3 regions of the Nocardia sp. NPDC060255 genome follow, and region 1 is predicted to be linked to each of the others. Evidence: riboswitches for the same ligand, from Rfam matches in the RefSeq annotation. Region 1 holds a riboswitch; each other region holds the start of a gene.
What was found. Region 1 has a riboswitch for S-adenosylmethionine ahead of ACFWF1_RS05120 (aminotransferase class V-fold PLP-dependent enzyme). Riboswitches for the same ligand answer to the same signal wherever they lie in the genome.
Positions count from the first base shown of each region.

Region 2: it holds a riboswitch for S-adenosylmethionine, as region 1 does, so the genes downstream of both, ACFWF1_RS23510 (bifunctional o-acetylhomoserine/o-acetylserine sulfhydrylase) here and ACFWF1_RS05120 (aminotransferase class V-fold PLP-dependent enzyme) in region 1, are expected to answer to the same signal.
Region 3: it holds a riboswitch for S-adenosylmethionine, as region 1 does, so the genes downstream of both, ACFWF1_RS27905 (amino acid ABC transporter permease) here and ACFWF1_RS05120 (aminotransferase class V-fold PLP-dependent enzyme) in region 1, are expected to answer to the same signal.

Region 1 covers NZ_JBHXAU010000001.1:1,109,209-1,115,168, reverse strand. Annotated here, with positions in the region: gene ACFWF1_RS05140 (crotonase/enoyl-CoA hydratase family protein) at 1-34, opposite strand, end outside; gene ACFWF1_RS05135 (2-oxo-4-hydroxy-4-carboxy-5-ureidoimidazoline decarboxylase) at 305-625, shown strand; gene ACFWF1_RS05130 (YbaK/EbsC family protein) at 678-1,154, shown strand; gene ACFWF1_RS05125 (flavin reductase family protein) at 1,235-1,786, shown strand; gene ACFWF1_RS05120 (aminotransferase class V-fold PLP-dependent enzyme) at 1,824-3,143, opposite strand; SAM riboswitch class IV at 3,191-3,304, opposite strand; gene ACFWF1_RS05115 (LysE family translocator) at 3,451-4,098, shown strand; gene ACFWF1_RS05110 (Pls/PosA family non-ribosomal peptide synthetase) at 4,438-5,960, shown strand, end outside.
Region 2 covers NZ_JBHXAU010000013.1:51,162-57,121, reverse strand. Annotated here, with positions in the region: gene ACFWF1_RS23525 (NADP-dependent isocitrate dehydrogenase) at 1-937, opposite strand, end outside; gene ACFWF1_RS23520 (MFS transporter) at 1,245-2,741, opposite strand; gene ACFWF1_RS23515 (TetR/AcrR family transcriptional regulator) at 2,875-3,585, shown strand; SAM riboswitch class IV at 3,637-3,747, shown strand; gene ACFWF1_RS23510 (bifunctional o-acetylhomoserine/o-acetylserine sulfhydrylase) at 3,840-5,177, shown strand; gene ACFWF1_RS23505 (homoserine O-acetyltransferase) at 5,216-5,960, shown strand, end outside.
Region 3 covers NZ_JBHXAU010000017.1:76,588-82,547, reverse strand. Annotated here, with positions in the region: gene ACFWF1_RS27915 (ABC transporter substrate-binding protein) at 1-678, opposite strand, end outside; gene ACFWF1_RS27910 (amino acid ABC transporter ATP-binding protein) at 678-1,445, opposite strand; gene ACFWF1_RS27905 (amino acid ABC transporter permease) at 1,442-2,485, opposite strand; SAM riboswitch class I at 2,743-2,837, opposite strand; gene ACFWF1_RS27900 (hypothetical protein) at 3,260-3,967, shown strand; gene ACFWF1_RS27895 (glycosyltransferase) at 3,975-5,108, opposite strand; gene ACFWF1_RS27890 (LppM family (lipo)protein) at 5,142-5,888, opposite strand.

The sequences.
Region 1 (5,960 bases):
TCGTTTCTACGGTGAAAGCCTGCCAATCAGTCATTTGTACAGCGTATCGAGCAGGCGGGAGACAGGCACTCCGCATCCAGGAATGGGTCGCACCTACGACCAGCACAGTGTGGATTCGCGAGCGCCGTTCGCGGCCCCGCCAACACGCTGCAGCCACCCAGACGTCAACACCGCGATCACGCGGCCGGTCCGACCTCCCATGTAAACCCTGCGCAAAATCGGTGCGGCGCACTAGGTCCCGGCCAGTGCTCCAGCGGATCATGGAGTCAGTCAGCAAACCTCAATCATCGAGTCGGAGGCCATCATGCTGATGCATCGAGGAATCGGTCTCGAACGGTTCAACGAAATCTCCCGCGCCCGTGCGATACACGCGCTCTTCTCCTGCTGCGGCAATGTCACCTGGGCCGCCAAGCTCGCGGCCGCCCGGCCCTATCCGGATCGGGACGCGCTGCTGGCCGAGGCCGATATCGAGTTGCTCGCGTTGTCCCAGGCCGATCTGGATCGGGCACTCGAAGCAGTTGCGCACGAACAGGTCTCGGGCGGCAGCGTGACCGAGCTCGCGCGGATCACCCGTGCGCGGATCGCGCTGATGCTCGGGCCGAGCGAGGGCTATCCGGAATACTGACGCATTATCGAGTAGCCCGGCGCACCATCCGCAATCGCTCTACTCTGGTGGCATGCGCAGGTCGACATTGCCACCGATCGCCTGCCGAGTCGCGGACACCCTCATCGCCCGAGGCCATCACGGTGTCATCGTGACCCAGCCGGCACCAACGCCCACCATCGCCGATGCCGCGCGAACGCTCGGCGTCGAGGTGGGTGCCATCACCTCCGCGCTGGTCTTCCTGCTGGACGAGGATCCGGTGCTGCTGCTGGTTTCCGGCGCGCACGAGGTCGATCTCGAGTCCACCGGAAAGCGGCTGGAGGGCACGCTCACCCACGCGCCCGCCGAGATGGTGCGCGAGGTGACCGGCCAGCCGATCGGCGGCGTCGCCCCCGTCGGCCACCCCACCAACCTGCCCACCTGGGTGGACACCGCCCTCTCCCACCACCGCGAGGTGTGGGCCTCGGGCGGCCACCCGAACACGGTCTTCCGCACCTCATTTCACGAGCTGGTGCGCATCACGGCCGGTCTGCCGATAGACGTCGACTGAAACCGGCGGCCGCGAATCGGACAACAAGTCGCCGCAGGCAATATAGGCGAGCCGGAGGAACCCCGCGTAGTTTTGGACGGGTGACCGAAGCAGAACGGCCCGCCACGGATTTCCAGATCCCTGATGATCTGAGCGGGATCACCGCCGAGCAGTTCCGCGCCTCGATGCGCCACTATCCGGCGGGCGTCACCGTTGTCACGCTGAACTCACCGAGCGGCCCGATCGGCTTCACCGCGACCTCGTTCGCCTCCCTGTCACTGGCGCCCCCGCTCGTCTCCTTCAACATCGCGCACACCTCGTCAAGCCTCACCGCACTGCTCGATGCCGACTCGGTCGTCATCCATTTCCTCGGCGAACACCAGCACGAGCTGGCCCAGCGCTTCGCCCGCACGGCCGCGGACCGCTTCGCCGACCGCTCGCTATGGACCACCCTCGACACCGGCGAACCCGTCCTGCACGGCACCCCCATCTGGCTGCGCGCCACCATCCACCAACTGATCCCCCTCGGCGATCACACCCTCGTCGTCGGCCTGGTAACCCGAGTCCACGACAACACCAACGAAACCCCCGCCGCCGCGCCCCTCCTCTACTACAACGGCCGCTACCACCGCCCGACCAGACTCGGCGACTGAACGCGGTCGCCCACGCCGGGCGACCGCCGTTGCCGGACTAGTCGACGAGGCAGGGGGCGGCGCCGGTGGGAGATTGGGACGTGAACGGGCGGGTTTCCGGGGTGGGGTTCCAGAGGCCTTGCGTGGTGGCGTAGTTCCAGGCCGGTCCGGCCTCGACCAGCGTGGCAATGGCTTGGATCAGGCGCTCTACGTCGGCGAGGGTGGTACCCAGGCCGATGCTGGCGCGGAGCGCGCCGTCGAGGTCGAGGCGGGCCAGCAGCGGGTGGGCGCAGAAGCGGCCGTCGCGGACGCCGATGCCGTGTTCGGCGGACAGGTAGGCGGCGACATGGCCGGGGACGAATCCGTCCAGGGTGAAGGCGACGATGCCGACGGCGTCGGGGGCGTCGGTCCAGATGCGCAGCAGGTTGACGCCGGGAATGGCGGCGAGTCCGTCGCGCAGCCGGTCGGCGAGCCGGTGTTCGTGCGCGGCGAGCGCGTCGGCGTCGATCGCACAGAGCGCGTCGCAGGCGGCGGCGAGCGCGGCGGCGCCGAGCACGTTGGGCGAACCGCCCTCGTGCCGCTGCGGGGCGGGCGCCCATTCGGCGCCGGTGGTGGTGACCTCGCGGACCGCGCCGCCGCCGGCCAGGTACGGCTCGGCGTTGTCGAGCCAGTCGCGGCGGCCGACCAGCACGCCCGCGCCGAACGGCGCGTACAGCTTGTGGCCGGAGAACGCGAGGTAGTCGATGCCGGTGTCGCGCAGGCTGATTCGCCGGTGCGGCGCGAGCTGGGCGGCGTCGACGAGGATGCGGGCGCCGCACTGGTGGGCGATGGTGGCCAGGCGCTCCAGCGGCAGCACCTCGCCGGTGACGTTGGAGGCGCCGGTGACCGCGAGCAGCGCGGCGGGCTTGCTACACAGCTCGGCGACCAGCCGCCCGATGGTCTCCTCGACGGTGGCCGCGGCCTGCACGACGCGGCGGCCGCGCGTGGTCCACGGCAGGAAGTTGGCGTGATGCTCGATGTCGAGCACCACGGTGTCGCCGGGCACGCAGGACGCGAGCAGGTTCAGCGAGTCGGTGGTGTTGCGGGTGAACACCACTACCTGGTCGTCGGTCGCGTCGAGGAAGCGGGTCACCGAACCGCGGGCGGCCTCGTAGCATTCGGTGGAGATCCGCGAGGCGTAGCCCGCGCCGCGGTGCACGCTCGCGTAGAACGGCAGCAGCTGCTGGATCCGGTCGGTGACCTGGGCCAATGCGGGTGCGCTCGCCGCGTAGTCGAAGTTGGCGTAGGTGGTCGTCCCGCCTTGGACGAGCGGCACCTGGAGGTCGTCACCGGAAACCCGGGCGAGGGGGGCACAGTTCTGGGTCGCCACAGCAGTCATCACGAAAATCCCGTCGGCTCTGGGACCCGCAATCAGGTGATTCGTCGAGTCCGCGCTTGCCGCACCCGGTCGGGTGTCAGCCCGGTCGTCACCCGGAGCACCCCACCGCGGAGGAGGGTTGCCGACCAGCAAGCCGGGGCTGAACGCTGGTACTCATGACCTGAACCGAGATTGGCAGACATCCCCCGGCGCTGTCAACTGGTCCGCGGCGCCGCGTGTTCGCCCGGAAAACTCCCGCGCTGGTCACCTCCGTCGGGAGCGGTGGAAATCCATTGCTTCTGCGGCGACTTTGCGGTCACATCATGAGGTGTCACTTTCGCTGCTGTTCAGCTTCGTCGGTCTGTGCGTGCTGCTGGCGCTGACGCCGGGCCCGGATTCGTTTCTCGTGCTGCGGTTCTCGCTGGTAGACGCCCGACCGGGCATCGCGGCCGCGATCGGGTCGGCGCTGGGCGGGATCCTGTGGGCGGTGGTGGTCGCGGCCGGTGTCGCCACGCTGCTGGAGCAGTCGGCGACCGCGTATCGCGCGCTGAAGCTGATCGGCGGAATCTACTTGGTGTACTTGGGTATTCGCGCGCTGCTCGACCAGCGGCGGCAGCGCGGAGCGGGCCGGGACGCCACCGGCGCGGAGGGGCTCGCACAAGCGGGCGGCGGTACCCGCGCGTCGGTTCGCTCGGCGTTCACCGCGGGCGTCGTCTCGTGCATGTTCAACCCGAAAGTCGGCCTGTTCTACCTCGCCGTGCTGCCCCAGTTCCTGACCGAGGTCACCTTCGCCAACACCCTCGCCCTCGGCGCCGTCGAATCGAGCATTGCCGCGGTAGCGATGGTGCTCCTGGCCCTGGCCGCCTCCCGCGCGGTCGCGCTGCTGCGCCGCCCGAAGCTCCGGGATCGGCTCGAACAGGTGAGCGCCGCCATCCTGGCCACCCTCGGTGTCGGCACCGCCGCCTCCGCGGCCTGATCGATGCTGCGCGAAACGCCCTGAGCTGCAAGATCACCGGGCTCATGTGGGGAATCACACCGGAATAAGCAGGTCGGCGCAGCGATCATCCAGCGAACCCGCCGGGTAACCCGCCGACCAGGCGTTGCTTCGGCGTGTCCGGGAGAAATCGCCACGACCTGCAACAACCCCGCCCACAGTCCCGAGACGGGCAACCGCGCCGGTGAACAACAAACGTCGACAACCCCGAGTACCGTGGACAACTGGTCACCGTGGTGTTTGCCCACTGGTAACCCAGCTATGACACAAACAACACCAGGGAAGTGCGAGGCAGGTCGAATGGGAGGTGGGCAGGGCGTCATGCTCCAACCACAGGTTGATGTGACGGTGGACCCACTACTTCGGACCGCGCACACGCCACCGGCCCGGACCCTCGTCGACATCCTGACCGCGACCGCGCTGACCCATCCCGACGCACCCGCCATCGATGACGGCCAGGTGGTGCTCAGCTACCTCGAGCTCGTCGTCGAGATCGAGAAGACCATGGCCCGGCTCGCCACCGCGGGCGTGCGGCCGGGCGACCGGGTCGGCGTGCGGATGCCGTCGGGCTCCGGGGAGCTCTACCTGACCATCCTCGCCGTCCTGTACGCGGGCGCCGCCTATGTGCCGGTCGACGCCGACGACCCGGACGAACGGGCCCAGCTGGTCTTCGGCGAGGCGCAGGTCACCGCGATCGTCACGGCCGCGGGCATCGAGACGACACCGGCGGGCATCCGGGCCACGGCGGACCAGCCGGCCGACGCGAGCACGAGCACCCTGCCGACCCCCGCCGACGACGCCTGGATCATCTTCACCTCCGGCTCCACCGGAACGCCGAAAGGTGTTGCGGTGACCCATCGCAACGCCGCCGCGTTCGTGGACGCCGAGGCCCGGCTCTTCCTGCCGGACGCCCCGATCGGCCCCGGCGACCGTGTGCTCGCCGGACTCTCCGTCGCCTTCGACGCCTCCTGTGAGGAAATGTGGCTGGCCTGGCGCAACGGCGCCTGCCTGGTGCCCGCTCCGCGCGACCTGGTCCGCACCGGCGCCGATCTCGGCCCGTGGCTGGTGCGCCGGGAGATCAGCATCGTCTCCACCGTGCCGACGCTGGCCGCCACCTGGCCCGCCGAGGCGCTCGACGCGGTCCGTCTGTTGATCTTCGGTGGCGAGGCGGTACCGCCCGAGCTCGCGGAACGCCTTGCCGGAAACGGTGATACGGATCGCGAGGTCTGGAATACGTACGGCCCCACCGAGGCAACGGTGGTCGCCTGTGCCGCATTGCTCGACGGCGCCTGGCCCATCCGGATCGGGCTGCCGCTCGACGGCTGGGATCTCGTGGTGATCGACGCGGCCGGAAACCCGGTGGCCGAGGGCGAATCCGGCGAACTGGTGATCGGCGGCGTCGGCCTGGCCCGCTACCTCGATCCCGCGAAGGACGCCGAGAAGTACGCGCCGCTGCCCTCGGTCGGCTGGGATCGCGCCTACCGCAGCGGCGATCTGGTTCGCAACGACAGCGCGGGCCTGGTCTTCCTCGGCCGCGCCGACGACCAGATCAAGCTCGGCGGCCGCCGCATCGAACTCGGCGAGATCGACAACGCGCTGCAGCACCTGCCCGGCGTCACCGGCGCCGCCGCCGCGATCCGAACGACCAAGGCGGGCAACAAGATCCTGGTCGGCTACCTCGCGGGCACCGGCCCCGATTTCGACAGCAAGGCGGCCAGAGCCCAACTCGCCGAACAGCTTCCGGCGCCACTGGTGCCCCGGCTCGCCGTGGTCGACGAACTACCCACCCGCACCTCGGGCAAGGTCGACCGCAACGCGCTGCCCTGGCCGCTGCCGAACAACCC
Region 2 (5,960 bases), on a different contig from region 1:
TGACGGTGCCGTGCGCGGCCTCCGCCTCACAGGTCTTGCCGTCCGGGGTCAGCAGCACCGACGTCATCAGGCCGAGCGAGCCGAAGCCCTGCGCCACGGTGTCGGACTGCACGTCACCGTCGTAGTTCTTGCAGGCCCAGACGTAACCGCCCTCCCACTTCATGGAGGAGGCGACCATGTCGTCGATCAGGCGGTGCTCGTAGGTGAGGCCCGCCGCGTCGAACTGGGTCTTGAACTCGGCATCGAACACGTCCTGGAACGTGTCCTTGAACATGCCGTCGTACGCCTTGAGGATGGTGTTCTTGGTGGAGAGATACACCGGGTAGTTCTGCTGCAGGCCGTAATTGAACGAGGCCCGCGCGAAATCGATGATCGAAGCCTTGAAGTTGTACATGCCCATGACGACGCCGCCGTCCTCGGGCATCTTCACGACCTCGTGCTGGATCGGCTCGCTGCCGTCCTCGGGCGTGAAGGTGATGGTGACCGAACCGGCCTGATACACCTTGAAATCGGTGGCGCGGTACTGGTCGCCGAACGCGTGGCGGCCGATGATGATCGGCTTGGTCCAGCCGGGCACCAGGCGCGGAACGTTGGAGATGATGATCGGCGCACGGAAAATGGTGCCGCCGAGAATGTTGCGGATGGTGCCGTTGGGCGACCGCCACATCTTCTTCAGGCCGAATTCCTCGACGCGCGCCTCGTCCGGCGTGATGGTGGCGCACTTGACGCCGACGCCGTGGCGCTTGATCGCCTCTGCCGCGTCGACGGTGACCTGGTCGTCCGTCTTATCCCGGTACTCGATGCCCAGGTCGTAGTACTCGAGATTCACATCGAGATACGGGTGGATCAGCTTGTCCTTGATGAACTGCCAGATGATCCGGGTCATCTCGTCGCCGTCGAGTTCGACGACGGTACCTTCAACCTTGATTTTGGACATGGATCTTCGTGTCCTCCTAGGATGGTGCCCTCATTGCACGGCCAGGTGAACACGCTTGTGAGCGGACCCCAGCTGTTCCAACAGACAACGTATATGCCCCGCGTTGTCCGCGAGACGTGTGGTGCAAACAAGACAAGCGTACTGCTGCCGATGATCGTGGTGTGCGGGCAGCCCCCCGAGTGAGAAACCCCACGAACTTACTGACTGGTAGGTCATTCCGCAATTCCCAGGTCGGCCCCGCCCAACGACCACGGTCCGCGCAGCGCCGAACTGGCGATACGCGGACCGAGGGGGATTACTGCGAAATTCAGACGCCGACGTGGACCGGGCGCGCCCCGTCCTCGGAACCCTCGATGAGGTTCTCGGGCCGGTCCCGGATCATGAACGCGATCACCGGAACGGCGGCCAGGAAGAATCCGGCGCCGACGTAGAACGCCACGTCGTAGCTGTGGATCGAGGCGCGGGCGATCAGGTTGTCGATCGTGGCGTGACTCTCCGCGTAGGACTTGGCCGTCTGCACCGAGATGGTCGTCAGCAGCGCCGTGCCGACCGCGCCGCCGACCTGCTGCGCCGCGTTGAGCAGCGCACTGGCCACGCCGGAATCGGCCTCCTCGACCTGATGCAGCGCGACGGTCTGCATGCCGACGAACAGCGGACCCATGCCGAGCGCGATCAGCACCTGCGCGGGCAGCACGCTCGACGCGTAACTGTCGCCGAAGCCGAGCTGGGCCAGCCACAGCAGGCCGAGCACCCCGAGCACCGCACCGGCCACCATCAGCGGACGCGGGCCGAGCTTCGGCAGCAGCGCGCTGGTGACACCCGCGGAGATGGCGATGCCGGCCGGGAACGGCAGGAAGGCGAAACCGGCCTTCAGCGACGAGTAGCCCAGGGTGATCTGGAAGTAGTAGCTGAGGAACAGGAACATCGCGAACATGGCGATCGGCACCAGCAGCGCGGCCAGGAACGCGCCGCCTCGGTTGATCTCGCCCGGAATATGCAGCGGCAGTAGCGGATTGGCCGAGCGCCGTTCGATCACGACGAAGGCGATCAGCAGCGCGGCACCCGCGATGAGCAGGCCGAGGGTGCTGCCTGCCAGCCAGCCGTCCTCGGCGGCGCGGCTGAAGCCGTACACGATCGCGATCAGGCCGAGCGTCACGGTGACCGCGCCGGGCACGTCGTAGCCGCCGGTCCGTGGCGCGGGCACGTCCTTGACCACCCATGCCAGCGCGCCGACCAGGGCGAGCAATGCGATCGGGGTATTCACCAGCAGGCACCAGCGCCACGAGGCGTACTCGGTGAGCGCGCCACCCGCGATCAGGCCCAGCGCGGCGCCACCGGCCGAGATGCCGGCGAACACGCCGAATGCGGTGGCCCGCTCACGCGCCTCGGTGAAGGTCACCGACAGCAGCGACAACGCCGCGGGCGCGAGCAAGGCCGCGAACGCGCCTTGCAACGCGCGCCCGGCGAACATCTCCGCGCCGTTCTGCGCGAGACCGGCAAGTGCCGACGCGGCGGCGAAGCCGACCAGGCCGATGATGAACATCCGGCGCCGGCCCAGGTAGTCGGCCAGCCGGCCGCCGAGCAGTAGCAAGCCGCCGAAGATCAGCGTGTAAGCGGTGAGCATCCACTGCTTGTTGCCGTCGCTGATGCCGAGATCAGCCTGGGCGAAGGGCAGCGAGATGGTCACGATGGTGGCGTCCAGAACCACCATGAGCTGGGCCAATGCGATCACGCCGAGGGCGAACCAGCGGGCCGAGCTGCCTTGTTTTACCGGAACTTCTACTGCTGTCGCAGTCTCGGTCACCGTCGTCTCCTCTTCGTAGGAAGTGCTTGGCTATCCTGTCATCAGACGACATTTGGCGTCAAGAGAAAAATGTCGCGCTACGACATTTGACGGTTACGGACACGAAAACACTGGGTTGCGATAAGGTGGGCACATGCTCGAGTCACCGACGCCGACGGGCGCGAGTGCCGCAGCCGAAACTCCTGCGGGCGCCGCGCATCCCGGCCTGCGCGAACGCAAGAAGCAGCAGACCCGGTTGCGAATCATCGAGGTCGGGCTGAACCTGTGCGACACACAGGGTTTCGACGCGACGACGGTCGAGCAGATCGCCAACGCCGCGGATGTCTCGCCGCGCACGATCAACCGGTACTTCGACAGCAAAGAGGACATCGTCCTCGGGCCGGTGCAGGACTTCGGCCAGGCCGTGGCGGAGACGCTGCGCAGGCTTCCGGTCACCGACAACGAACTGGAATCGCTGCGCTCGGCGTTCCTGCAGGTGATCGACCGAGCCGTCAGCGAACCGGGCGGCGGGCCGATCTCGTTCCGGCAATTCCAGCAGATGCAGCGGATCGTGCGCAGCAGTCCTGCGGTCAGCGCGCGCAGCCTCGAGCACGCCGACAAGAAGAACATCGCCATCGCCGCGGTGGTCGCCGACCGGCTCGCCACCACGCCGTGCGCGCTCCCGGTGCGGCTGATCCTCGGCTCCTGGCAGCTCATCAACCACCTCGCCATGGAGTGCGGCGAGAGCATGTTCGACTACGACGATCTGTACGAGGCCGCGACGGCGGGCCGGAACTCGTTCTGCGCGGCCTTCGATGAGTTCCTCCGGGTCTGCGGCGGCGCGCGGACCAGCGCTTCCGACTGAGTTCGCGCATAGGTTTCAACCGTCGCGCGACGTCCGGTTATGATGCCTTCAGGTCATGAGTGCCAGCGCGAAGCCCCGGCTTGCTGGACGGCAACCCTCCAGCAGCGGTGGGGTGCTCCGGGTGATGACCGGGCTCTCGAAGGTCGAGAGCAAGCGCGCTTTCAGGAGGTTCCCGAAATGTGTTGTTGTCCTTCGCCCAAATCCCGATAACCCCGTAGTTCTGGCGAACAACCTTTTCCTTTGGAGCAAAGCTCATGAGTGATTCCACCGTGCCCGCGGCCGATATCGATCCCACCGCGCAGTGGTCCTTCGAGACCAAGCAGGTGCACGCGGGACAGGCACCGGACAGCACCACCGGTGCCCGGGCCCTGCCGATCTACCAGACCACCTCGTACGCCTTCCGCGACACCGATCACGCCGCCGCGCTGTTCGGGCTCGCCGAGCCGGGCAACATCTACACCCGGATCATGAACCCCACCCAGGATGTCGTCGAGCAGCGCGTCGCCGCGCTCGAAGGCGGTGTCGCCGCGCTGCTGCTGGCCTCTGGCCAGGCCGCGGAGACGTTCGCGATCCTGAACCTGGCGTCCTCGGGCGACCACATCGTGTCCAGCCCGCACCTCTACGGCGGCACCTACAACCTCTTCCACTACTCGCTGCCCAAGCTCGGCATCGAGGTGTCCTTCGTCGACGATCCCGACGACCTGGACCAGTGGCGGGCCGCGATCCGGCCGAACACCAAGGCGTTCTACGGCGAGACCATCGCCAACCCGAGCAGCGCCATCTTCGACATCCCCGGTATCGCCGCCATCGCGCACGAGGCCGGGCTGCCGCTGATCGTGGACAACACGGTGGCGACCCCGTACCTGATCCAGCCGCTGGCGCACGGCGCCGACATCGTCGTGCACTCGGCGACCAAGTACCTCGGCGGGCACGGCTCGGCGGTGGCCGGCGTGCTCGTCGACGGCGGCAATTTCGACTGGACGGTGACCGACGCGCAGGGACAGCCGCGCTTCCCCGGCTTCACCACCCCGGACCCCAGCTACCACGGTGCGGTGTTCGCCGACCTCGGTGCGCCCGCCTTCGCACTCAAGGCCCGCGTGCAGCTGCTGCGCGACCTCGGCTCGGCGATCTCGCCGTTCAACGCGTTCCTGATCAGCCAGGGCATCGAGACGCTGAGCCTGCGGGTCGAGCGGCACGTCGCCAACGCCAAGGCGGTGGCCGAATTCCTGAGCACCCACCCGGACGTCACCAAGGTCATCTACGCGGGCCTGCCGACCTCGCCCTGGTACGAGCGCGCGCAGCAGCTGGCACCGAAGGGGCCCGGCGCGATCGTCGCCTTCGAGCTGCGCGGTGGTGTCGATGCGGGCAAGAAGTTCGTGGACGGATTAGCCCTGCACAGCCATGTGGCTAACATCGGAGATGTGCGCTCTCTCGTGATTCACCCCGCGTCGACCACACATTCGCAGCTGACGCCCGACGAGCAACTGCTCGCAGGCGTCACTCCGGGTCTGGTCCGCTTGGCGGTGGGGATCGAGGGCATCGAGGACATCCTGAGCGATCTGCGGGCCGGTTTCGCGGCGGCGGCGACGTGACGTTGAGTACCGAACCGAGTTTCGCCCGTTCGTCCGGGGTGGCCCTGCCACCCCCGGACGGGCGGCTCGGCATCATCGCCATCGGGGACGTGCGGCTGGAAAGCGGCGCGGTCATTCCGCAGGTGCATCTCGCGGTGCAGCGGTGGGGCGAGCTCTCGCCCACGCTGGACAACGTGGTGCTGGTCGAGCACGCGCTCACCGGCGACTCGCACGTGGTCGGGCATCCGGACGACATTCATCAGCTGCCCGGCTGGTGGGACGGCATGGTCGGACCGGGCTGTCCGCTCGACACCGACGAGTGGTGTGTGATCGCGACGAACGTGCTCGGCGGCTGCCAGGGCAGCACCGGGCCCTCGACCCTGGCGCCGGACGGAAAGCCTTGGGGCGCACGGTTTCCGGAAATCTCCATCCGTGACCAGGTGGCCGCCGAGGCGGCGCTGATCGACCTGCTCGGCATCGAGCGGCTGGCCGCCGTGGTCGGCGGGTCGATGGGCGGTATGCGGGTACTCGAGTGGATGGTCGGCGCGCCGGATCGAGTCGGCTCCGCGCTGGTGCTGGCCGTCGGCGCGCGCGCCACCGCGGACCAGATCGGCACCCAGACCACCCAGATCGCGGCGATCAAGGCCGATCCGGACTGGCAGGGCGGCGATTATCACGACACCGACCGCGCGCCGATGACCGGCATGGGCATCGCCCGGCGCATCGCGCACCTCACCTACCGCACCGAGGACGAGCTGGACCACCGGTTCGAGAACGGCGCGCAGGGCGCCGAGGATCCGTGGC
Region 3 (5,960 bases), on a different contig from region 1:
CGCCAGGTAGTAGTCGCTGGTCTGCTGGAAGTAGGCGATGTCGATGGGCGCCAAGCCCGCCGCGCGGTTCTGCTCGTTCCACTTCACCAGCAGCTGCTCCTGGTTGGTGCCGCTGCCGACGCCGATCCGCTTGCCCGCCAGGCTCTTAGGATCCTTGTACTCGAGGGTGCTCTGCTTGGGCACCTCCAGTGCGACGGTGTCGTTGCGGTAGGTGGCGAAGTCGTATTTCTCCTTACGCTCTTCGGTGACCGTCACGTTGGAGATGAACGCGTCCACCTCGCCGGAATCGATGCGCACGAAGTTCTGCGACCAATCCGCCACCTGCAGCTCGAGTTTCAGGCCGAGGATGTCGGCGACCAGGGAGGCGAAATCGACCTCGGAGCCGACCACGGTCTTGTCGTCGTCGGCGTAGAAGCGCAGCGGCGGCGCGGTGCCGGACGCACCGGTCACCACCAGGGTGCCGCGATCCCGAATGGCCTGCGGCACTTCGGCGGCGATGTTGTCCACCTTGGTGGTGCGCACCCGGCCGGTCTGGGCGGCGGAGAGGTCGAAGGTGATGGCACCGGCGGGCTGGGCCGCGGACTCCGCTTCGGGATCGGTGCAGCCGGTGGCCAGCAGTACGACCGCGGTCGCGGCGGCGGTGGCCAGGGCGGAGAGCTTCATCGGGAACCTGTTCATCAACGGACTCGGGAAAGGAACGCGCGGGTGCGCGGGTGGTGCGGATTGTCGAGGACGGCCTCGGGCGGCCCCTGCTCGACGATGGCGCCCGCATCGAGAAACACCACGGTGTCGGCGATCTCGCGGGCGAAGCCGATCTCATGGGTGACGATCACCAGCGCGGTGCCGCCGTGCGCGAGGTCGCGGATCACATCGAGGACCTCGCCGACGAGTTCGGGGTCCAGCGCGGAGGTGGGTTCGTCGAACAGGATCACCCTGGGGCGCAAGGCGAGTGCCCGCGCGATCGCGACCCGTTGCTGCTGTCCTCCGGAGAGCCTGCGCGGGTACGCGTCGGCCAGTTCACCGATGCCGACTCGGTCCAGCAGCACCCGCGCCTCGGCCTCGACCTCTTTGCGGTCCCGGCGTTGCGCGGAAAGCGGTGCGATGGTGACGTTGTCGAGCACGGTCAGATGCGGGAACAGGTTGAACTGCTGGAAGACGAACCCGATGCGCGAGCGCTGTTTGCGCACCTCGCGGTCGGGCAGCGCGTGCAAGGTGTTGCGGCGCAGCCGATATCCGATCAGCTCGCCGTCGATGTGCACGGTGCCCGCGTCCAGCGACTCCAGGTGGTTGACCACCCGGAGCAGCGTGGACTTGCCGGAACCGGACGGGCCGATCACCGTGACCACCTCGCCGGAGCGCACGGTCAGGTCGACGCCGCGCAGCACTTCGTGCGCGCCATAGGCTTTACGGACGCCGCGGACTTCGACGGCGAGTGCGGTGGTCATCGGGTCGCTCCTCGCGGTGCGGTGGAACCGGATTCGGCGATCTCGCGCAGCTTCTGCCAGGCTCGCTGGGCCGGTGACGGCGGTGGCGTGCGCTGGGTGCCCTTGGCGTAGTGACGCTCGATGTAGTACTGCGCCACCGAGAGAACGGTGGTGAGCACGATGTACCAGGCGGTGGCGACCAGCAGCAGCGGCACCACCCGGCCGTTGCGGCCGTAGATCACCTGGACCTGGTAGAACAGCTCGGCGATCGCCATCACCGACACGATCGAGGTGCCCTTGAACAGGCTGATCACCTCGTTGGTCGCATTGGGCAGGATCGAGCGCATGGCCTGCGGTACCACGATGGAGCGGAACTGGCGCACCTTCGGAATGCCCAGCGCGGCAGCGGCTTCCAGCTGACCGGCGTCGACGGAGATGATGCCCGCGCGGATGATCTCGGCCGAGTACGCCGCCTGATGCAGCGCGAGCCCGATCACCGCCGCGGTGAATCCGCTGATCACGCCGTTCACCTCGAAGGTGAAAAAGGAAGGACCGAAAGGGATTCCGATCGACAGCGTGTTGTAGAGGTAGGCGATGTTGAACCAGAACAGCAGCTGCACGATGAGCGGAATCGACCGGAACGCCCAGATGTAGCTCCACGAGATCACCCGGAGCACCGGATTGTTCGACAGCCGCGCGATGGCCAGCGCGGTGCCGAGCAGGAAGCCGAGCGCGGTGCCCCAGGCGGTGAGCTCCAGCGTCACCTTCAGCGAGGCCAGCACGGACTTCGCGGTGATGTACTTCGCGAAAGTCGGCCAATCCCAGCCGGGATTGGTGACCAAGCCGTGGATGAACTGGGCGAGCAGGATGAGCGCGACGGCGCTGATCACCCAGCGCCACGGATGCCAGGTCTTGGCGACGGTCGGCGCGGAATCGCCTGAGCTGGTGGCGGATCCGTCCGGCACCAGATCGAGCGCGACGGTTGCGCGAGTGTCGGTAGCGACCGGATCGCCGTCGGTAGTGCTGGGGGCGGCGGCGTCGGGTGCGGTGGACGCGGTCATGACTGCACCTGGCCGGCGCTCGGCTCCGTCATGACTGCAGCTGGTGTTCGCTCGCTGCGCTCACTCATGGTCGGGGTCCTTCGGAAGAACGAACGAGACCGCGCCACCTCGGGCCGCGGTCACATCACCCGGCCAGCGACGGGTGCAACAGACTGGCTGCGGGTCAGCCCCGACAGCTCGCAGACGTCACTTTGCATTGGTCGATATGTCGGCGGCCCCAACGGGCGCCTCGGACAGCGGAGATGATCACTTCGGTTCCTCCATCGGTCCCGGCGGAAGCACCCGCACCCGGTGAGCCGGGGGGTTGCTGCGACGTCGACGAGCCAGGTCTCTCGGTCGCTCTGGATGGTTGTCGCCGATCCGGACACCGGATGATGTCAGGGTCGAGCCGAATTATCATGCCCAGCAGGGGAACCCTTAGACAAGGGAAGCAATCACGGTGAGCGTAGATCTTGCCTCGGCTCGATTCGCCGGGTATTTCCGATAGCCGGACATGCGCTGGCTCAGCCTGATTGCGGACGGCCTGTCGGGTGTCGGCTTTCGTGGTGCGGGCGCTCACATACCGGGGCGGCTCCGCCGGGAAGCAGCATACGGCTTAGCGCAAGCCTCGATGTGCGGACCCCGCGAACTCGTCTTGCGAAACCCGGGGACGAGGGGGCGCCGCCGCCCATCGAAGACACGCCGAGAGCTTGCCGCAGGCAATATAGCCAGTTCACAGCGTTTGCCGGAGTACCGTCAGCCTTCGATTCGCGTCGACGATGAGAAGAGGTCGCCATGGCCGTACCGCGCCGTCTGACCATGCTGTCCGCTGCCGCGACCTGCGCGCTGGCGCTCGCCGCCCCCACCGCGGGCGCGACGCCGACGCCGTCTGCAACGGCCCCCGTCCCGCCCGGTCCCACCCAGACCGGAACCGTCGCGCCCGGCGACCTGTTCGGCGTCTACAACACCGCGATCGACGGCCTGCGCGCCTTCGGCATGCAGCCGTTTCTCTACCCGACCGCGGCCGCGTACTGCCTCAACGGCAACTCCCTCGGTCTCGCCCCGGCCGTGGCCGGCGCGGTGCCGGGCCCATGGCCCAAGACCTCGGTCACCATCCCCGGACTCGACCTGTCCGCCGTCAAGGCCGGACAGACCATGTTCACCTTCGTCCCCTACGGCCTGAACCAGGACGGACCGGACACCACCGGCATGCAGGTGGCCTGGCTGAACGTGACCAGCGGCCGCGGCGGCCTCGCCTCGATGGGCCCGCTGTCCACCATCCTGCGCGCGATGATCCCCGCCGAAGTCCCGATCGCCCTGCGGCCCATCGCCGAACGCGCCATCCAGGACTTCTTCTTCGCCGCCCTCCCGATGGGTGGCGTGCGCGCCGTGCCCGTCGACACCGGGCAGGGCACGGTGCTCGCCGCGGTCTTCGGGACCGTCGAGAACGGCGGCAAGTCCTGCTTCTTCCTGCCGACGGTGGGGATCACCGAGGTTCCGTAGGAAGGCGTTATGTGTTGAGCGCGCGACTTTTCCAGCGCAGCGCGCCGCGTCGGCGGGCGCGCTGGGAGCGTGCCCACAGCAGTAGGTAGGCGAGCACCGAGAACGGGTGGGCCAGGGCCGCAAGGACATCGGCGGGGGAGAGCGGTCCGCTGGTTTCGGTGGAGCGGGCCAGCAGCCTGCCGGTGACGGCCGCCGCGTAGCCGACGGCACCGGCGCGGCGGACGGCCCCACGACCGCCTACCGCCGCCCAGGGCGGGATCCAATAGGCCAGGGCGGCAAGCGTTCCCACGGCGGCTCCGCCCGCAATGGTGCCGCCGTACGCGGACCACAGCCAGCGGGTGTATCCGGCGTCGAGTTCGGCAGCGCCCTCGTACATTCGGGTGCTCGCCATGCGGCCCGCGGCGACGAGGGTGGTGGGTTGTCCTGCCCGGCGCAGTGTTCGGGCGATATCGAGGTCTTCGGTCACGCTTGCGGCAACCGCGGCATGTCCGCCGACAGCTCGGTAGGCGGCGGTATCGAACACCAGGAACTGGCCACAGGCAACGGAAGTCGACGGCCGTAGGCTCCGATTGGCCAGCGCGATCGGCAGTGTGGCCGCCCAAGACCAGCACAGCAACGGCTGCACCAGCGCCTCGGCCACCGTGTCGGCCCGCTGCCTCGGCCACGGTGCCACCAACGCGACCCGCTGCCTGCGCAATTCGGTGACGGCCGCGGCGACCGCCCCCGGTGCCAGCCGCACATCCGCGTCGACGAACACCAGCACCGGCGTATCCACCGATTCGGCCAATCGCGCACACGCGGCAGCTTTGCCGGTCCATCCGGGCGGTGGTTCGGTGTCGTTGCGCAACACCGTGATTCGCGGATCCCCACCGGCCGCATCGATCGCCGTCGCAAAGGTGTCGTCGCCCGACGCGTCATCGAGAATCACGACCCTCATCCGCGAGACTCCGCGCTGCGCCCGCAGATCCGCGATCAACCCGGGCAGCCGCGCGGCCTCGTCACGAGCCGGAACACACACGGTGACCGGCTCGATCACCTCGACCGCGGTATTCACCAACTGCCGCACCGTAACCCGGTTGTAGAGCGCGATTCCAGCGCCCAGCAACGAGATTCCGGCCCCGCACCGCACCGTCTGCGTCATCCGGCTCACGGAACTCGGCTGCGGCACAACGGTTCAGCGGCCCTGTTTGACCGTTTTCCACCAGCGGCTCCAGGACAGGCCGGTGGGGGCGCCCGGTGCGGGCGGATTGCGGTCCATGTAGGCCATCGCGGCGACGATGGCGGCGACGGCGAGGGTGATGCCGCCGACGATGCCCGCCCAGCCCGCGAACGAGCGGGTGTTCGGGTCGGCGTAGCTGACCTCGGCGCGCAATGTGGAGACGTCGCCGGCGGGCAGCTTCCAGGAGACGATGTTGTCGCCCTCGCGATTGCCGTTGGTCTTGGCCACCCGGGCCGGGAACGCGATGGTGAACTGCACGTCGGAGCCGTGCGGCGGCACGGATTTCAGGTCGACGCGCCCGCTCAGGCTCACCAGGTCGCCCGCGCGCTGGAACTGCAGCTGGAACATGCCCTGGGTTTGCTCGGACAGCTGACCGAGCTGGCCGACCTCGCCGAACGACATGTCCTCGAAGAACACCTGGCTGCCCACGTACCCGTCCTGGGAGTACGACTCGATGCGCACCTTCGCGGCGAGCGAGTCGGGCGCCTTCAGCTGCGGCCCCTTGTCATTGCCATCGGTGGGCACCACCGCGGCGACGATCCGCCCGGACACGCGGTCGTTGGACGAAACACCCATCGACACCTGCACCCGGAGGCAGCCCGCGAGCAGGGGTACCAGCAACGCCGCGAGCAGAACCGCCGCGGCGACACGCGCTCCAGGGCGGGGCGTCCGCGGCGACGGTAGTACCGGGGCATCGGGCATCGTGGTGACGGGACTCGGCTGCACGGGGACATCGTGCCAGGCCATCCGTCCAGATGCCCACGCGACGGGCGG